Regions from separate parts of the Janthinobacterium sp. BJB401 genome, predicted to be linked through region 2. Evidence: predicted binding sites of a transcription regulator. Region 2 holds the regulator's gene; each other region holds the start of a gene.

What was found. The regulator sigma-54, encoded in region 2, starts transcription at its own class of promoters, with help from an activator protein. The targets are predictions, from matches to a motif close to TGGCANGNAANCTGCTTT.
Region 1: the regulator sigma-54 is predicted to act here: its motif matches at 1,970-1,987, upstream of urtA (urea ABC transporter substrate-binding protein).
Region 3: the regulator sigma-54 is predicted to act here: its motif matches at 1,756-1,773, upstream of HWE17_RS27150 (beta-propeller fold lactonase family protein).
Region 4: the regulator sigma-54 is predicted to act here: its motif matches at 3,324-3,341, upstream of HWE17_RS06630 (pilin).

What each region holds. Positions count from the first base shown of each region.
Region 1 is NZ_JABXFH010000009.1:21,817-26,558, forward strand. Features, by position in the region: gene HWE17_RS08310 (DUF2760 domain-containing protein) at 1-171, opposite strand, end outside; gene HWE17_RS08315 (transglutaminase family protein) at 437-1,036, shown strand; gene HWE17_RS08320 (DUF4349 domain-containing protein) at 1,053-1,841, shown strand; gene urtA (urea ABC transporter substrate-binding protein) at 2,040-3,293, shown strand; gene urtB (urea ABC transporter permease subunit UrtB) at 3,430-4,742, shown strand, end outside.
Region 2 is NZ_JABXFH010000002.1:214,066-218,807, forward strand. Features, by position in the region: gene lptC (LPS export ABC transporter periplasmic protein LptC) at 1-66, shown strand, start outside; gene lptA (lipopolysaccharide transport periplasmic protein LptA) at 92-673, shown strand; gene lptB (LPS export ABC transporter ATP-binding protein) at 673-1,428, shown strand; gene HWE17_RS02670 (RNA polymerase factor sigma-54) at 1,433-2,911, shown strand; gene raiA (ribosome-associated translation inhibitor RaiA) at 2,981-3,343, shown strand; gene HWE17_RS02680 (enoyl-CoA hydratase/isomerase family protein) at 3,479-4,564, shown strand; gene rapZ (RNase adapter RapZ) at 4,565-4,742, opposite strand, start outside.
Region 3 is NZ_JABXFH010000075.1:2,062-6,803, forward strand. Features, by position in the region: gene HWE17_RS27145 (TonB-dependent receptor) at 1-1,632, opposite strand, end outside; gene HWE17_RS27150 (beta-propeller fold lactonase family protein) at 1,837-2,793, shown strand; gene adh (aldehyde dehydrogenase) at 3,045-4,565, shown strand; gene HWE17_RS27160 (DUF779 domain-containing protein) at 4,621-4,742, shown strand, end outside.
Region 4 is NZ_JABXFH010000006.1:132,417-137,158, forward strand. Features, by position in the region: gene HWE17_RS06615 (sialate O-acetylesterase) at 1-558, opposite strand, end outside; gene HWE17_RS06620 (DUF6713 family protein) at 1,538-1,915, opposite strand; gene HWE17_RS06625 (flagellar brake protein) at 2,079-2,801, shown strand; gene HWE17_RS06630 (pilin) at 2,823-3,287, opposite strand; gene sucD (succinate--CoA ligase subunit alpha) at 3,501-4,382, opposite strand; gene sucC (ADP-forming succinate--CoA ligase subunit beta) at 4,396-4,742, opposite strand, start outside.

The DNA of each region.
Region 1 (4,742 bases), on a different contig from region 2:
GGCATCGGGCGTCGCTTCTTTCAGGATGACTGGCGCGACGGGAGCGGCCTCGGGCAGGGACAGCTTTTCCACGCTGGCCGCATAGGCGGCGTCCGACAGGGTGCTGAAGAAGGCGCCGAAGGCCAGCGGGACACGGCGCCAGAACGATGGGTGGGACGATGATGTGCTCATAGGGAACTCGTTTCTCTGATCTGTAGGGTGGCGTCGGCGGCGCGCCCGGTGGCGGGGCCGCTTCGCAGGGTAGTGCTTGTGCCGGGTCTATGTGGCCGGTTGCGTTTGCCCGCATGATACCAGCTACCGGGCCGGCGCCAAAGTCGCCGCCCCCCGCGCAGAGAGCCTGACGAGCGGATTTTCTTTGTTCCTGCGCAAGGAAACGCTCGATTTCATGCCGCTTCGACTAGAATCGCGCATTATCTTTTTGCATGACCTCGATGCCATGTCTACCGACTTTTCCATATATCTAGCCAGCAGCCTGTATATCGACAGCGACCATCCGGCCGTGCGCGCCAAGGCAGCCGCATTGGCGGCAGGCGCGGTGGGCGACGCGGCCATCGCGGCCCGCTGCTTTGCCTTCGTGCGCGACGAGGTGGCCCACAGCTGGGACTACCAGCGCAATCCCGTCACTTGCCGCGCTTCCGACGTCTTGCAGCATGGCACGGGATACTGTTATGCGAAGAGCCATTTGCTGGCCGCATTGCTGCGCGCCAACGGCATTCCTGCCGGCCTGTGCTACCAGCGCCTGGCCATCGGCGAAGTGGGGCCGCCGTTTTGCCTGCATGGCTTGAACGCCGTGTACCTGCAGGAGTTTGGCTGGTACCGCGTCGATGCGCGCGGCAACAAGCCTGGCGTCGCGGCCGCTTTCACGCCGCCGCGCGAGCAGCTGGCCTTTCCCGTGCTGGCGCCGGAGGAACGCGACTTGCCGGAAATCTGGGCGGAACCGCTGCCGCAGGTGGTGGCGTCCCTGACCGGCCATGCGACGGTGCAGGACGTGGCGGCGCACTTGCCCGATATCGAATTGTTGCCTCTGCAAAAATAATCCAAAGAAAGAAATCATGAAAAAAATCTGTATTGGCCTGATCGGCCTGATGTTGCTGGCCGGTTGCGGCAGCAAGGGCGAGAGCGGCGGGCAATCGAGCGCCGCGCGCCTTGAGGGCAAGGAAAAGGGCAGCGAGTTTCTTGCCTATGAACATAATGTCAGCGTCGACACGAATGAGGCGCAAGTGCGGCCCCTGTATGAAAAAGTTGTCGCCGCCTGCAAGGCCGACACGGAAAACGGCTGTCTGCTGCTCGATTCCAGCGTCGACAGCGGCCGCTATGTGCATGCGCGCATCAGCATGCGCGCCAAGCCGGCCGGCATCAAGAAGCTCGTCGCGCTGGTCGCGGCCGAAGGCGACGTCACCAGCCAGGGCACCAAGGTGGAAGACCTGGGCCGTCCTGTGCTCGATAGCAAGAAACGCCTGGAAATGCTCAAGCAATACCAGGCGCAATTGCAAGACCTGGAAAAGCGTTCGGGTACGAACGTCGATGCCCTGATCAAGGTGAGCAAGGAACTGGCCACCGTGCAAGTGGAGCTGGAGCAGGCGACGGCGGCCAATGCGCTGTTGATGCAGCGCATAGACACGGACTTGCTGAACGTCGTCATCAGTGCTGAAGGCAAGCAATCGTTCTGGCGGCCCGTCAAGCGCGCGCTGGGCAATTTTACGGAAAACCTGTCGGAAGGCGTGGCCAACGCCATCACGGCCATGGCGTACATTCTGCCGTGGCTGATCGCTTTCGTGCTGCTGTTCCCGCTGGGACGCAAGGGCTGGCGCCGCCTGCGTGGAGCGCCGCGCAAGGATTGATGCCGGAATTGTTGCGTCCGGCGCACCGTTTTACGGCAATTTGAAACCTGGCTGCACAGTCCTTGTGCAGCCAGGTTTTTTTTCGTGCGGCAAAAGCCGCGTGCACCATGGCGGACACCTGCTGGTGCTGGCATGCATTCTGCTTTAACAACATCGTATGCCCAGCTTTGACCCCACGAACCCATCACAGGAGTCCCCATGTCACGACGCATCATCCTGAAAGCGGCCGCCGCCGGCGCACTGGCCCTGGCCACGTCCACTTACATGCAGGCAGCCCTGGCCGCCGATACGATCAAGGTGGGCATTTTGCACTCGCTGTCCGGCACCATGGCCATTTCCGAAACGTCGCTCAAGGATGTGGCGCTGATGACGATTGCCGAAATCAATGCCAAGGGTGGCGTGCTGGGCAAGAAGCTGGAAGCCGTCGTCGTCGACCCGGCGTCGAACTGGCCCTTGTTCGCGGAAAAAGCGCGCCAGTTGGTGGCGCAGGACAAGGTCGCCGTCGTGTTTGGCTGCTGGACGTCCGTGTCGCGCAAGTCGGTCTTGCCGGTGTTCAAGGAGCTCAACAGCCTGCTGTTTTACCCGGTGCAATACGAGGGCGAGGAGCTGGAAAAGAACGTGTTTTATACGGGCGCTGCGCCGAACCAGCAGGCGATCCCCGCCGTGGAATACCTGATGAGCAAGGATGGCGGCGGCGCCAAGCGCTTCGTGCTGCTGGGCACGGATTACGTGTATCCGCGCACCACCAACAAGATCCTGCGCGCCTTCCTGAAAAGCAAGGGCGTCAAGGATAGCGATATCAGCGAGGTCTACACGCCGTTCGGCCATGCCGACTATCAAACCATCGTCGCCAACATCAAGAAGTTTTCCACGGGCGGCAAGACGGCCGTCATTTCCACCATCAATGGCGATTCGAACGTGCCGTTCTACAAGGAACTGGGCAATGCGGGCTTGAAAGCCACGGACGTGCCCGTCGTCGCGTTTTCCGTGGGCGAGGAAGAGTTGCGCGGCATCGATACCAAGCCCTTGCTTGGCCACTTGGCGGCGTGGAATTATTTCGAGTCCGTCAAGAATCCCGTGAATGCCGCCTTCATCAAGCAGTGGAAAGCCTATGCCGTGGCGCAAAAGTTGCCGAACGCGGGTTCGGTCGTGACGAACGACCCGATGGAAGCGACCTATGTCGGCATCCACATGTGGGCGCAAGCCGTGGAAAAGGCGAAATCGACCGATACCGACAAGGTGATCGCCGCCATGGCTGGCCAGAGCGTCAAGGCGCCGTCGGGCTTCACCCTGACCATGGATGCGACCAATCACCACCTGCACAAGCCCGTGATGATCGGCGAGATCAAGGCCGATGGGCAATTCAATGTCGTGTGGAAAACCAAGGAACCGATACGCGCCCAGCCGTGGAGCCCGTTTATCAAAGGGAATGAGGGCAAGCAGAAGTTGTAGAAGCTTGCGCGTCGAATCGTCATCGCAACCCCAGGCAAAGAGCTGGGGTCAGACCCGCCGGGTCTGACCCCTGTCCTTGCCTTGGGGGTAAGGATGTCCATCAAGACATCTGTTTCAATAAAAGGACTCCATGCGCATGCAGCTCTTCCCCAAACTGCTGGTCCTCGCCTGCCTGCTGTTCTCCCCGTTGGCGCAGGCAGCCATCCCTCCCGATCTGCTCAAACCGCTATCCGGCGACGACCCCGACGCCAGGGTCGCCGCCGTGGCCCAGATCGCCGCCCTGGCCACGCCCGAAGCGGCCAAGGTGCTGCAAGCGCTGCAGGACGACGCCTTGTACGCCGCGCCCGACGGCAAGGTGTATATCGTCGATGGCGAGCAGGCGGTTGACCCGGCAAGCGGCCAGAACGTGCCGCTGCCGGAAGGCATCGATGGCGTGATGGTCAACAACCGCTTGCGCTCGGCCGTGGCGGGCGCTCTCTCGGGGTTGAAGCTGCTGGCTTCCGAGCGGAGCACGCGCCTGGCTGCCGCGCAAGCCTTGCAAAAGGCGGTCGATCCCGCGCAAATCCCCTTGATCCGCACGGCGCTGGGGCGGGAAAACGATGCTGAAATTAAACAACTATTGCAAGTGCTGATCGCCAGCGCCAACCTGCATGCGCCCGATGCGGCCACACGCAAGCAAGCTGTGCAGGCGCTGGCCGGCAGCAGCGATGCCCGGCTGCTGCCCGTGCTGCAAGCCATGCTGGACAAAGGGGGCGAGCCCGACGAAGCCGTGCAGCTGGCCGCCATCGAGACTATGCGCCAGATCAAGGGACGAGTGGCGCGCATGGAATTCGCTGGCAATGTGTTTTACGGCATCTCTCTGGGCAGCGTGCTGCTGCTGGCCGCCTTGGGGCTGGCCATCACGTTTGGCTTGATGGGCATCATTAACATGGCGCATGGCGAATTGCTGATGATAGGCGCTTACACGACGTATCTGTGCCAGCTGTTCTTCCGCAACTTCCTGCCTGGCCTGCAGGATGCGTACCTGCTGGCGGCGCTACCGGCCGCCTTCCTCGTCGCCGGGCTGGTGGGCGTGGCGCTCGAGCGCACGGTGATCCGCTGGCTGTACGGGCGGCCGCTGGAAACCCTGCTGGCCACCTGGGGCATTAGCCTGATCCTCATGCAGGCCGTGCGCACGATCTTTGGCGCGCAAAACGTGGAAGTGGCCAATCCGGCCTGGATGTCGGGCGGCGTCACCGTGCTGGGCGGCCTCGTGCTGCCGTATAACCGCCTCGCCATCATCGGCTTTGCCGTCGTTGTCGTGGTGGCCGTGTGGTTGATTTTGAACAAGACACGCCTGGGCCTGTTCGTGCGGGCCGTCACGCAAAACCGCCGCATGGCCGATTGCGTAGGCGTGGCCACGGGCAAGGTCGACATGCTGACCTTCGGCCTCGGTTCCGGCATCGCGGG
Region 2 (4,742 bases):
GAAGTGCAGAATGCGCTGCGCATGGTCCTACCGCCGAAACCGCGCCCGGCCGCGGCGGCAAAATGACAGAATGAAACAAGGAAACCATACTATGAAGAAGATCTTGCTGTTGACCGTATTTTCCCTGGCCATCATGGGCGTGGCGCATGCCGAGAAGGCCGATTCCGAGAAGGAAGCCGTCATCACGGCACGCAGCGGCCACGTCGATGACGTCAAGCAGGTGCGCACCCTGACGGGCGACGTCGTGCTGGTGAAGGGCACCCTGACCATGAAGGCGGGCCGGGCCCTGATCACGGAAGATCCGCAAGGCTACCAGTTCATTACCTTCTGGGCCGATCCCGGCAAGCTGGCCACCTTCCGCCAGAAGCGCGATGGCGCGGGCGACCTGTGGGTCGAAGGCGAAGCGGAGCGCGTGGAATACGACAACAAGACGGAAGTGGTGAAACTGTTTTCCCGGGCCAAGTTGACGCGCCTGGAAGGCACGAAAGTGACCGACGTGGCCAACGGCGCCTTCATCTCGTATGACAGCCGCAAGGAAGTGTTTGCGATGGAAAATTCCAACAGCGGCACCAGCACGCCCGATGGCGGCAGCGTGCGCATGGTGATCCAGCCGAAGACCAAGGCGCCGGCGGCGGAGAAAGCGCCGGCCACGCCCGCGCCAGGAAAGAAATAATGGAAAATACACGTTGCGGCAGCACCCTGATCGTTCGCGGTCTGCAAAAAACCTATGGCAAGCGGCAAGTCGTGCATGATGTCTCGCTGCAAGTCGAATGCGGCGAAGTGGTGGGGTTGCTGGGCCCGAACGGTGCCGGCAAGACCACCTCGTTCTACATGATCGTCGGCCTGGTGCCGTCCGATGGCGGCAGCATCGATATCAGCGGCGTGGACATTTCCAGCCTGCCGATCCACCGCCGCGCGCAGATGGGCCTGTCCTACCTGCCGCAGGAAGCGTCCGTCTTTCGCAAGCTGACGGTGGAAGACAATATCCGCGCCGTGCTGGAAATCCAGACCGTCGAAGGCCGTCCTTTGAAGAAGGCCGAGATCGAGGAGCGCCTGGATAAATTGCTGGCCGACTTGCAGATTGAAAAGTTGCGCGAGAACCAGGCCTTGTCCCTGTCGGGCGGCGAGCGCCGCCGCGTGGAAATCGCCCGTGCGCTGGCCACCGATCCCCGTTTCGTGCTGCTCGACGAGCCGTTCGCCGGCGTCGATCCGATCGCCGTGATCGAGATCCAGCGCATCGTGCGTTTCTTGAAGGAGCGCAATATCGGCGTGCTGATCACCGATCATAATGTGCGCGAGACGCTGGGTATCTGCGACCGTGCCTACATCATCAACCAGGGCTCGGTGCTGGCGTCGGGACGCCCCGACGACATCATCGCGAACGAGTCGGTACGCCGGGTCTATCTGGGCGAACACTTCCGCATGTAAGCCAATGAAACAATCATTGCAGCTGCGCACTTCGCAGCACCTGGCACTGACGCCGCAGTTGCAGCAATCGATACGCCTGTTGCAATTGTCTACCCTGGAATTGCACCAGGAACTAGAGCAATTGCTGACGGACAATCCCTTGCTCGAACGCCTCGATGATCCGCTCGACCGTTCGCTGCGCCTGCTGTCCGATGGCGCCTTGAGTTCCACGGCGGCGCCGGCCGAAGCGCCGCCCCAGCCGCCAGGCCAGGAAGCGCCCGCCGCGCCGGCCGAAGCGGAAACTTTTGATGGCGAGGCGGGCGACAGTCCGGCCGCAGCCGAGGGCGGCGACAGCGACTGGAGCGAGGCGAGCCGCGGCAAGGCGCCCGACGACGAAGATTCGCGTCCGCAATTGGAAGCCCATCACTGCACCCTGCGTGAGCACCTGATGGAGCAGATGCGCGTGACGGTGCTTGAATTGCGCGACCGCGCACTGGTCGAGCTGATCATCGACGCGCTCGACGACAATGGCTACCTGGAAGAGTCGCTCGACGACATCCTGGCGCGCCTGCCGGAAGAGCTGGAAATCGACGCCGACGAGATGCGCACGGCCTTGTCGCTGCTGCAAAGTTTCGATCCGCCGGGCGTGGGCGCGCGCAATGCGTCCGAATGCCTGGCCCTGCAAATCAAGCGCTTGCCGCACATCGCCATGGTGACGCGGCGCATGGCCCTCGTCATCGTGGAAAAGCACCTGGCCTGGTTTGCCCAGCGCGATTTCAACAAGCTGAAAAAAGCCCTCGATTGCGACGATGAAGACTTGCGCGAGGCGCAGACGGTGATTCGCCAGTGCAATCCGCATCCGGGTGCCGTATTCGCCTCGGACGTGTCCGATTACGTGGTGCCCGACGTCGTCGTCAAGCGCGCGCGCAATGGCTGGCAAGTGACCCTGAACAACGACGTCATGCCGCGCCTGCGCGTCAACGCCATGTACGCCAACCTGCTCAAGCAGGGCAAGGGCGAGGGCGCCATGGGCGCACAGTTGCAGGAAGCCAAGTGGCTGATCAAGAATATGCGCCAGCGCTTCGACACCATCCTGCGCGTGGCACAGGCGATAGTAGAAAGACAAAAGAACTTTTTCTCGCATGGGGCCGTTGCCATGCGCCCCCTTGTGCTCCGTGAAATAGCTGATACACTGGGTTTACACGAGAGTACTATCTCGCGGGTAACAACTCAAAAGTACATGCTGACCCCGCACGGCATGTTCGAGTTGAAATATTTCTTTGGTAGCCACGTCGCCACCGAAGCGGGGGGCGAAGCGTCATCGACGGCGATACGGGCATTGATCGTGCAACTGACAGGAGCAGAAGACCCTAAAAATCCTTTATCCGACAGTAAGATTGCGGACATGCTGGGGGAACAAGGCATGGTGATTGCGCGACGTACTGTTGCCAAATACCGGGAAGCGTTGAAAATTCCGCCAGTGAGCCTGCGTAAGTGTTTGTAAGTTTTTTTCGGTTCCTCTGCGGGCCGGATAGGATGGACCGCACGAACCCGATCATCTTTAGGAGTGTGTATGAATCTCACCATCAGCGGACATCATCTCGAAGTGACACCAGCCATCCGTGAATACGTACAAACGAAGCTGGAGCGCGTGAAACGTCATTTCGATCAAGTTATCGATATCGCCGTGATTCTGACCGTGGATAACCTCAAAGAGAAAGAAAAACGTCAAAAGGCTGAAGTCAACCTGCGTTTGAGTGGCAAGACTGTCTATGTGGAAAGCCTGGCGCACGACCTGTACGCCGCGATCGATACCCTGATCGACAAGCTCGATAGGCAAGTGATGAAATACAAAACCAAAGTGCAAGGGCACGGTAAAGAGGCGATCAAGCATCTGCCAGACAACTCCGAGGAAGACGCCGTCGTCGCCGTTTAAGGCCACCCGCTTCCAGCAGTTGTGATCAACTAAGGGCGCACATCTTGCGCCCTTTTTTGCGCCTGGACCTGTTGAACGCAATCTTCCCCGCGCAAGGGCTAGAATGTTTGCACTTTCACTTCTTTCCTGCCTGCCATGAGCGACTTCGTCCAGACCTCCATCCGCAACCGCACCGGGCACATCGTGCTCGACCGTCCGAAAGCCTTGAATTCCCTGTCGCTGGAGATGGTGCGCGCCCTGAGCGCGGTCCTGCTGGCCTGGCGCGACGATCCGCACGTGGACGCCGTCGTTATTCGATCGAGCAGCGAAAAAGCCCTGTGCGCCGGCGGCGACATCCGCTTCTTTTACGATGCGGGCCTTGCCACGCCGCAAGGCGGCAGCGCCTTGCTGGAAGATTTCTTTACGGAAGAATACGCCTTAAATCATGTGATTCATTTCTATCCGAAACCGTATATTGCCGTGATGGACGGCGTGGTGATGGGCGGCGGCATGGGCGTGGCGCAAGCCGGGCCAGGCAACCGCCTGCGCATCGTCACGGGCCGCACGCGCATGGCCATGCCGGAAGTTAATATCGGCTTGTTCCCCGACGTGGGCGGCAGTTATTTCCTGTCCCGCCTGGCCGGCCAGCTGGGCCTGTACCTGGGCTTGACGGGCCTGACCATCAACGCGGCCGACGCCCTGTACACGGGTCTGGCCGATGTCTACCTGCCCGAGGCGCAGATGGGGGCGCTGCTGGCCCTGTTCGACTCGACGCCGGGCGAGGCCTTGCCGGTGGCCATCAAGGCGCTGGCGGCGCCGTTCCAGGCCGGGGCGGGGGTATCTTCCCTGGCGACGGCGCGCGCGGCGCTGGACCGCCATTTCGGCGCGCCGTCCGTGGCTGCCATCATGGCCTCGCTGGCGCAGGACGACAGCGCATTCGCCACCAAGGCGCTGGCGGCCATGCGCCTGCGTTCGCCCTTGATGATGTCGGTGACCCTGGAATTGCTGCAGCGGGGCGCTCACCTGGGCGTGGCCGATTGCCTGCGTCTGGAGCGCACGGTGGTGCGCCATAACTTCGAGCATGGCGAAGTGCTCGAAGGCGTGCGCGCGCTGGTGGTCGACAAGGACAATGCGCCGCGCTGGAATCCTGCCAGCCTGGACGAGGTCGACACGGCCAAGGTGGCGCGCTTCTTTGCCCCCGTCTGGCCGGCTCAAGCGCATCCGCTGCGCCACCTGAATTAACTAGGAGCGTTCGCGGTGGCGCAGCACGACTCTTTCGTTGGGGCCGAAGTACTGCGCCAGCCGTTCCGCCATGTACACGGAACGGTGCTGGCCGCCCGTGCAACCGAGCGCCACCGTCAGGTAGCTGCGGTTGTCGGATTTGAATGACGGCAACCATTTTTCGATGAAGGCGCGGATG
Region 3 (4,742 bases), on a different contig from region 2:
CTCGTCGTTGGTCTTGATCTGGAACACGGCCGCGTTTACGTGGGTGTTGTTGGCGATTCTGGCCTTGATGCCCGCTTCCAGGTTGGTGCTGGTGGCTGGTTTCAACTGGTAATTGAAGCCGCCACCGGTGCCCGAGTAAAACAGTTCATTCAAGGTAGGTGCCTCAAAACCGCGCGCGGCGCTGGCGTAGACGTTGACGTTCGGCGTCAGTTTATACAGCAGACCCAGCACCGGTGTCGTGTGGCTGAACTCCAGGCTGCCGCTGTCGTTGCCATTGCTGAGATAGTGGTCGTCGACCGCCACTTTCATCTTGCTGTAGCGCAAACCTGCACTGAGCAGCCATGGGCCGCTTTGCCATTCCGCCTGGATATAGGGATCGAGGCTGGAAACGACATTCTGCTCGTCGCGGCGCAGCTTGCCTTTTACGCCAAACGTGTTGCCGATGTAATTTTCATAGCCCGTGCGGTCGTCGCTGGAGCGGCCGTAATCGATGCCGATGGTCGTGCTCAGCTTGCCGCCTGCCAACTGGTTCACGTGCAGCCAGTTGGTGTCGATGCCGTAGAACTCACGCTGGAAGTCGACCACGCCGCCTGAATGTGTGAGTACTCCATTAATAGTTTGATTTTGTAGGAACTTGGAGAAGGCCTGATATTGGATCACGTCGCGGTTGCCGCCATACACCATTACATGCAGGCGGTCGTCGCCGAACGACTGTTCATAGGTGGCGCCGATTTGCTGGTGGTCGATACTCTTGCGCGTGTTGTAGCGCTCGGCCAGGGTGAGCTTCGGGTTCTGCGTGTCGCTCGCATCGGTTTCTCCGGCGCGCGGGTCGCGGGCAAACGTGGCCCAGGTGGCGCCCAGCGGATCTTGTGTGTTGCCCTGATGCAGGCTGTTGGCGACGATGGTCAGCTTGCTGTCCGCCGTCGGCTTGACGGTGATCTTGCCGAACGCCTGTTCGCGCGTGGCGGCGCTGTGGTCGCGGAAACCATCGGTGCGGAAGCGCGAGCCGTCGAGCACGTAGCCGATGCCGCCTGCCTGGCCTTGCGCCGTCAAGTCCACCTTGTTGGTGCCGTAGCTGCCGCCCACCACATTCAATTCGACGGACGGGGGATTTTGTCCATCTTTGGAAAACAGCTGGATCACGCCGCCCGAATGGTTGCCGTAGATGGCAGAAAACGGTCCGCGCAGCACTTCGATGCGCTCGGCCGTATCGAGGTTGAACGTGGCGGCCTGGCCCTGGCCATCGGGCATGCTGGCGGGAATGCCATCGCTGATCAGCTTGACGCCGCGCACGCCGAAGGCCGAGCGGGCGCCGAAGCCGCGCGACGAGATCTGCAAGTCTTGCGCGAAGTTCTGGCGGTTTTGCACAACCAGCCCTGGCACGGCGGCCAGCGCTTCCGACGCGTTGACGCGGATTTGGCCATCCTGGATGCGGGCGCTGTCGACCACGTCGATCGAGGCCGGCACTTCCTGGCTGGGGTGGGCGATGCGGCTGCCGCTGACGACCACCGTATCCATCAGTTGCCCGTTGGCCAGGTCAGCTGCCTCGGCGGCAAAGACGTGGGGGGCGAGGGTGGCGCTGCCGGCGACAAACAGGCTGGCGATGGTGTTCAGGCGGAAACGATGCTGCATGCGGATTCTCCAATGTGAATAAAAGCCTGCTTTGGTCGCGTGCGCGGCGCAGGTCTGCATAGTTGTATCAAGCAATATGCCTGCCATGTCTCCATTGGTGGGCTGAAATTATACGCGTGTCAGTGGCACGGCGTTTGCATGCAGCAATGTTCAGATGCGCCGATGCCGCGCGCTTTTCCTGTGTTTTGCCATCGAAAGGTGATTATGCCCAACTTCTTCCTGCGCTTGCGCCAAGTTTTCTGGCTGTTGCCGGCGCTCGCCAGCACCGCCGTCCAGGCCGCTCCCTTTGCTTATGTCCCCAATGAAAAATCGGGCACCCTGAGCGTGATCGATACGGCGACCGACCAGGTCGTGCGCCAGATCGCCGCAGGCAAGCGTCCGCGCGGCATTGCCGCCGACCCCAGCGGGCGGCAATTGTTTGTCACGGACGCGGCCAGCAGCGCCTTGCTGCTGATCGATAACGCTGGCGGCGCGCCCGTGCGCACGGTGGCGCTGGGCAAGTCGCCGGAAGGTGTCAGCGCCTCGCAAGATGGTAGTCATGTGGCCGTGGCCGTCGAGGAAAACAATAGTGTGGCCTTGCTCGACGGGCATACAGGCAGCTTGCTTGCCGATATCAAGGTGCACGGACGTAACCCGGAACATGCCGTTTTCAGCCCCGATGGGCGCTGGCTGCTGGTCAGTGCGGAAGAGGCCGAGCAAGTCGACGTCATTGATGTGGCACAACGCCGCCAGGTGGCGTCCATTGCCGTGGGACTGCGCCCGCGCGGCATCGGCTTCAGTCCGGACTCGGGCCGTGCCTACGTGGCGTGCGAACTGGTCAATGCCGTCTACGTCATCGACATGGCCGCGCGCAAGGCCATCGCCACCATTCCTGCGGGCAAGAATGCCAACGGCATCGTGGTCCATCCCGGCGGCAAGCAGGTGTATGTCTCGAACGGTATCGATGGCACGGTGATGGTGATCGACACGGCCAGTCATCAGGTCACGGCCACCATTCCCGTCGGCAAGCGCCCGTGGAATATGGCCATCACGCCCGATGGCGCCAAGCTGTACGTGGCCAATGGCCGCTCGAACAGCGTTTCCGTCATCGACACGGCCAGCGCGCAGAAGGTGGCCGATATTGCCGTGGGCGAATTGCCATGGGGCGTGGTGATTCGCTAGTGGCACAGGCGCAGGTGTTCCAGTCTGGTACACCTGTTCCATTGTGCAGCGGCTCAAGCCCGGGCATGCGCTGAAAAGCGCGCCGGTATTGATGCCGCGCCCTTGCAACAAGAGTAAAACCGGCTAAGTTTGTAGTGGGATGGCGAGCTGGCACGGCATTTGCGGAAGACTCCGTGTACTCACCCCATCTGTACCAGGACGTTTAATTTTAATTAAGTAATTCCATTCTAATTAACCCGATAGAGGACGACATGAATCTCGCAGACATCAGCAAACTGGGCGTAGCCAATCCCTTCAAACAACGCTATGACAATTACATCGGCGGCAAATTTGTTGCCCCAGTAAAAGGTGAATACTTTCCTAACATCACGCCGATCACCGGCTTGCCGTTTTGCGAAATCGCCCGCTCCACGGCGGAAGACGTCGAACTGGCGCTGGACGCCGCGCATGCCGCCAAGGATGCCTGGGGCAAGACCTCGCCTGCCGAGCGCGCCAATATCCTGAACCGCATCGCCGACCGCATCGAGCAGAACCTGAGCCTGATCGCCACGGCGGAAACCATTGACAACGGCAAGCCGATCCGCGAAACGATGAATGCCGACATTCCGCTGGCCATCGACCATTTCCGTTATTTTGCCGGCTGCATCCGCGCGCAGGAAGGTTCTGTCGCGCAAATCGATGCGGAAACCTATGCCTACCACTACCACGAGCCGCTCGGTGTCGTGGGTCAGATCATTCCGTGGAATTTCCCGATTCTGATGGCCGTGTGGAAACTGGCGCCAGCCCTGGCCGCCGGCAATTGCGTGGTACTTAAGCCGGCCGAGCAGACGCCAGCGTCCATCATGGTGTTGATCGAGCTGATCGGCGACCTGCTGCCGCCGGGCGTGTTGAACATCATCAACGGTTTCGGCCTGGAAGCGGGCAAGCCGCTGGCGTCGAGCAAGCGCATCGCCAAGATCGCCTTTACGGGCGAAACGGGCACGGGCCGTTTGATCATGGGCTACGCCGCGCAAAACCTGATTCCCGTCACCCTGGAGCTGGGCGGCAAGTCGCCGAACATCTTCTTTGAAGACGTGATGGATGCGGACGACGAGTATTTCGACAAGTGCCTGGAAGGTTTTGCCATGTTCGCGCTGAACCAGGGCGAAGTGTGCACCTGCCCATCGCGCGTGCTGATCCAGGAATCGATCTACGAGAAATTCATCGAACGCGCCCTGAAGCGCGTGGCGGCCATCAAGCAGGGCAACCCGCTTGACTCGTCCACCATGATCGGTGCGCAGGCGTCGCAGGAGCAGCTGGAAAAAATCCTGTCCTACCTCGACATCGGCCGCCAGGAAGGCGCCGAAGTGCTGGCCGGCGGCGAGCGCAATACGCAGGCGGGCGACCTGGAAGGCGGCTACTACGTGCGTCCGACCGTGTTCAAGGGCAATAACAAGATGCGTATCTTCCAGGAAGAAATCTTCGGGCCCGTCGTGTCCGTGACCACCTTCAAGGATGAGGCCGATGCGCTGGCGATTGCCAACGACACCTTGTACGGCCTCGGTGCCGGCCTGTGGACGCGTGACGGTTCGCGCGCCTTCCGTATGGGACGCGCCATCCAGGCGGGCCGCGTGTGGACCAATTGCTACCACCTGTATCCGGCCCACGCCGCGTTCGGTGGTTACAAGCAATCGGGTATCGGCCGCGAAAACCACAAGATGATGCTCGATCACTACCAGCAAACGAAGAACTTGCTGGTGAGCTATAGCCCGAAAGCGCTGGGCTTCTTCTAAACCTGTACACGCGCCGCGCCTGTCAATCCAGGCGCGGCGCGCAGAAAGGGATGCCATGAGTGCAGCAATTGCCCGGGTGGTCGCCACCGATGCGGCGCTGGAAATGATGGACAAGTTGCGCCAGCGTCACGGCCCGCTGATGTTTTTCCAGTCGGGCGGTTGCTGCGACGGCAGCGC
Region 4 (4,742 bases), on a different contig from region 2:
TACTCGCTCATCGACGTAATCAATTACAGCGCCAAGACGACTCATGTAGGCGTTTTTCTCCATTCCGGAATTTGACGACCCTTGATGCCAGAAAGCGAAATCAAAACCAATTCCTTGTCCCTGAATTAAAGAAATTGCAGAATTCAATTTCTTAAACGCGATTCCATTCGCCTGCCAATCTTCAACCTTGGATCCGCTAACACCAATGGGCATAAAAGTCACTTTACGTGCAATACCAGCATCGATCAGTTTCTTCCCAAGAGGCATCCACATTGAACCTCTTTCACAATCCGCCCATTCAAACGGATCTGCCGCTGCTTTGACAGATCCATTGTTACCGATCTGAAATACATTATCTACTGGGCCATATTTATACTCGTTGCAATTGGATGATATAGACTGCCCTATCACCAAAATACGAAGTTCCGGCAGTGGGTAAATAATGACAGGAACAAAAACAGGTTCATTAGAACTTCCTGCACTACTCGAATTACCTCCTCCACATGAGGTCGCCATCAGGCCTATAAAAATGGCCAACGCACATTTAATCAATTTCATTTTTTCTCTGAATGATCTATATTTTATGGCATGGAAAAAGCCAGCCTCTTGAACTTTTTTAGAGCCCTACGACAGCCAGACAGCAATAAAGTCAGCCATGTATCTACTCTCGTGCCCACACTGGCAGCTACTTACATCATCAACACGACAAGAAATGTACAAACAATCAACGAGAAAAAGATCAAGTCATATAAAAAAATACAATGTTACCGACTCAATTCCGTAGCGGAAAAGTAATGAAAAATCACTAAAGTGTAACATATTCATGCGTAAATAAGATTTACGTCAGAAGAAATCACACTTCCCAGTGCATAGAAAGAAACATTTGTTACAATTAGATACAAACCAAGTGCATTATTTTTATCATTCCTCTTCATATCCGCAGCTAAGGCACGCCGTCTCGTCTTCGTCTCAACTGGCAATCGCTTGTCAGCATAATACGTTCGTGTCTCACGTAATCTGTACATAACGAGGCAGACCATGTCAACGACACATCGTAGATTCATCGATCTAGATTCGCTCACGTTCGCTTCTTCGCCAGCTAAAATGCAGCATCAGAATTGCATAGCAAAACACCGACGACAGGGTTACCGCCCATCACATCTCTGACGTTTGCTCGGAAGTCCTGTTTTTACGACGCATGGATACAATAGGACAAACTAAAGATATATGGAACGCGCCGCGCTGCACCGGTTTGTCAGTGATTAAAGTCGGAAGAGGGTATGGCAAGTATCTTGCGCGGCAATTCGAGGGAACAATATCCCTCGCATGCCAATTGGCCCACGTGGCATGTCCGGCAACTTGGTTATCAAGTAAGAGAAGTTTCGATTCGCCCACCAAGAGAGTTGCCAATCCCGATACTGGCTTGATGGCAACAGATATTTCCTTGCCAGCCACTGCAATACCTGGATGAGGCTTGCCCGCCACCTTCAAGTAATGTCTTTCTCACATACCCAGGATTATCGCGCACGAGACCGCGTCACAAAACGTGCCGTATGCGAAGATCGTCCGCACGCCATGCAAACAATAGCCACAGGCCACATCCCAGGCACAGGACGATAATGGCGATCGACAGGGGCAAGTGAAATTGCGCCAGTCCCGCCAGTGCGAAGCCGGCGTGGATCAGGAAGGTGCCCACGCCCAGTACGGCGCATACTGCCGCATAGCTAGGCGCATGTCTGGTGTTCAGCAATACATGCCGGTAGCCGATCAGCACCACGGCAATCGCCGCCAGGTTAAACACGAGAAAACCCTGCACGCCGCCCGGCAGATGGAACATCTCCCACTCTTTCCAGTAGGCAGCGTCGATTTGATGCAGGATGAGGAACAACATGGTCCAGAAGTAGCTGCGCGGCATAGGATTTACATTCGTCAATATTGAAGCAATTGTAAAGCCTGCACCGCGCGGCGGCGCGTGCACCTGGCATTTTTCGATGCCAATATGAATTTCATTGATATAAATGCTTTTTCATCAAGAAATCATGCATACTGCGAGTCGTCCATATCCAGATGAGCATCGCATGACAAGCAAGCAGCCCGCCGTGGAAACCAAGCTCCAGGACTTCGACTTCGAGGCCATGAATCTGCAGGTGGGTGGCCGCATCCAGTTCATCACGCACCGCACCATCAAACCCATCCAGCATTTCTCGACCCTGATCGGCTATGTGAAAGATGAGTACCTGATCGTCAAGATTCCCATGGAAAACGGCGCTTCCATCGTGCTCAACGAGGGCGACAAGCTGACCATCCGCGTGTTTTCCGGCGTCACCGTGTGTTCGTTTTCCTGCAGCGTGCTGCGCATCTTTGGCCGCCCGCTCAACTATGTGCACCTGAGCTTTCCGGACGCCATCCAGGGCACCAGCCTGCGCACGGCCATGCGCGTCAAAGTGGACATTCCGGCGCAGCTGAGCTACCGCGACGTGGCGGCCGTGCCCGTGTTCATCGTCAACCTCAGCGTCTCGGGCGCGCTGATCGAGGCGCCCGGCATGCTCACACCGGACGATGAGGGCGTGGCGCTAAGCTTTACTCTGCTGGTGCAGCCGAACAAGCACCAGATGCGCGTCAATACGCGCGCCCGCATCCAGAACGTCAGCGTGGGCAAGCCGTCGAATGGCCACGCCGCCGAGGCGGCGGAAATCTATACGTATGGCGTGCAATTCATCGACCTGGAGCCGACCCACTACACCCTGCTGCAAAACCTCACCTATGAAGCGCTGATCGCGGACCGGCAAAAAATCGTCTGATACCGGGCTGACAAGCGTCACCTAGAGCGTCGGCGTCACGTCGGGAATGTTGTTTTTGGTAATCGCTTCCTTCGCCGCCGGATTCGTCACGGTGGTGCTATTGAACCAGGTCAGACTGCTCGTGCCCGGCTTCATGGTCATCGTCACGGTTTGTCCACCGATACCGGTGCCCAGGTCGGCCGCCAGGGTCAGCACGATATCGCCCTTATTCACCGTGGCGCTGGCCACTTCGCGCGTGGCACTGAACACGGGAATGGCGCTGGGCACGGCCTGGGTGGGCGTGCTGCAGGCGGCCGCCTCGCCGCCGTTTTCCTGCACGCACAGGGCCACGGCCGTTTTCAAGGGGGCAGCGGCCGCCAGCACATTGCTGACCTTGGCCCGCATCGTGTAGTCGCCATACTGGGGAATGGCCACGGCCGCCAGGATGCCGGCGATGGCCACCACGATCATCAGTTCTATCAGGGTAAATCCGCTTTGCGCGCGCATCGTATCCTCCCATGGTGCATTGCTCACGCCAGGTACGTTGCAAGCGCCATGCCAGCGGCGCGCCCGGGCAGCGGCGACACGCATGGAAAGAAAAGCGACACATTTGGGCAGGTTCGGACCAGCATCGTCCGCCCAGGCCGGGAATCGGCCTGTCTTGCGGACAAAAAAAAGGAGCCGAAGCTCCTTTTTTGTACTGCGGTAACCAGGCTGAAATTACAGCATGGCTTTCAGCAGACGCGCCATTTCCGACGGGTTTTTGGTCACGGTGATGCCGCAAGCTTCCATGATTTCCAGCTTGGCTTGTGCCGTATCGGCACCGCCCGAGATCAGCGCGCCGGCGTGGCCCATGCGCTTGCCTGGAGGAGCGGTCACGCCAGCGATGAAGCCGACGACCGGTTTTTTCATGTTGTCTTTGATCCAATAAGCCGCGTTGGCTTCGTCAGGACCGCCGATTTCGCCGATCATGATGACCGCGTCGGTATCTGGATCGTCATTGAACATCTTCATGATGTCGATGTGCTTCAGACCGTTGATCGGGTCGCCGCCGATGCCGACTGCCGACGATTGGCCCAGGCCCAGTGCGGTCAGCTGACCCACTGCTTCATAGGTCAGGGTGCCCGAACGCGACACCACGCCGATACGGCCCTTCTTGTGGATGTGACCTGGCATGATGCCGATCTTGATTTCGTCTGGCGTGATCAGGCCTGGGCAGTTAGGGCCCAGCAGCAAGGTTTTGCTGTTGGCTTTGGCCATGCGGTCTTTCAGAGCCATCATGTCACGCACAGGAATGCCTTCGGTGATGCAAATGGCCAGATCCATTTCAGCTTCGACAGCTTCCCAGATCGCCGCTGCCGCGCCTGCTGGCGGTACGTAGATCACGGACACGTTGGCGCCGGTTTCTTTTTTCGCTTCGGTCACGTTAGCGAAAATAGGAATGCCTTCGAAATCTTCGCCGGCTTTCTTCGGATTCACGCCTGCCACGAAGGCAGCTTTGCCGTTCGCGTAGTCGCGGCAACCGCGGGTGTGGAACTGGCCGGTCTTGCCGGTGATCCCTTGGGTAACGACTTTGGTATCTTTATTGATCAGAATGGACATGTTGATTCCTTAATTAAGCTTGACCGGCAGCAGCGGCAACGACGCTCTTGGCTGCATCTTCCATGGTGTCGGCTGCGATGATAGGCAGACCGGAATCGGCCAGCATCTTTTTGCCCAGGTCTTCGTTGGTGCCCTTCATGCGCACGACCAGTGGCACGTTCAGCGAGACGGCTTTCACTGCGGCGATGACGCCTTCAGCGATCACGTCGCAACGCATGATGCCGCCGAAAATGTTCACCAGGATGGCTTTCAGGCCTGGGTTTTTCAGCATGATCTTGAACGCTTCGGTGACTTTTTCCGCCGTGGCGCCGCCGCCGACGTCGAGGAAGTTGGCTGGCTCGCCGCCGAACAGTTTAATCG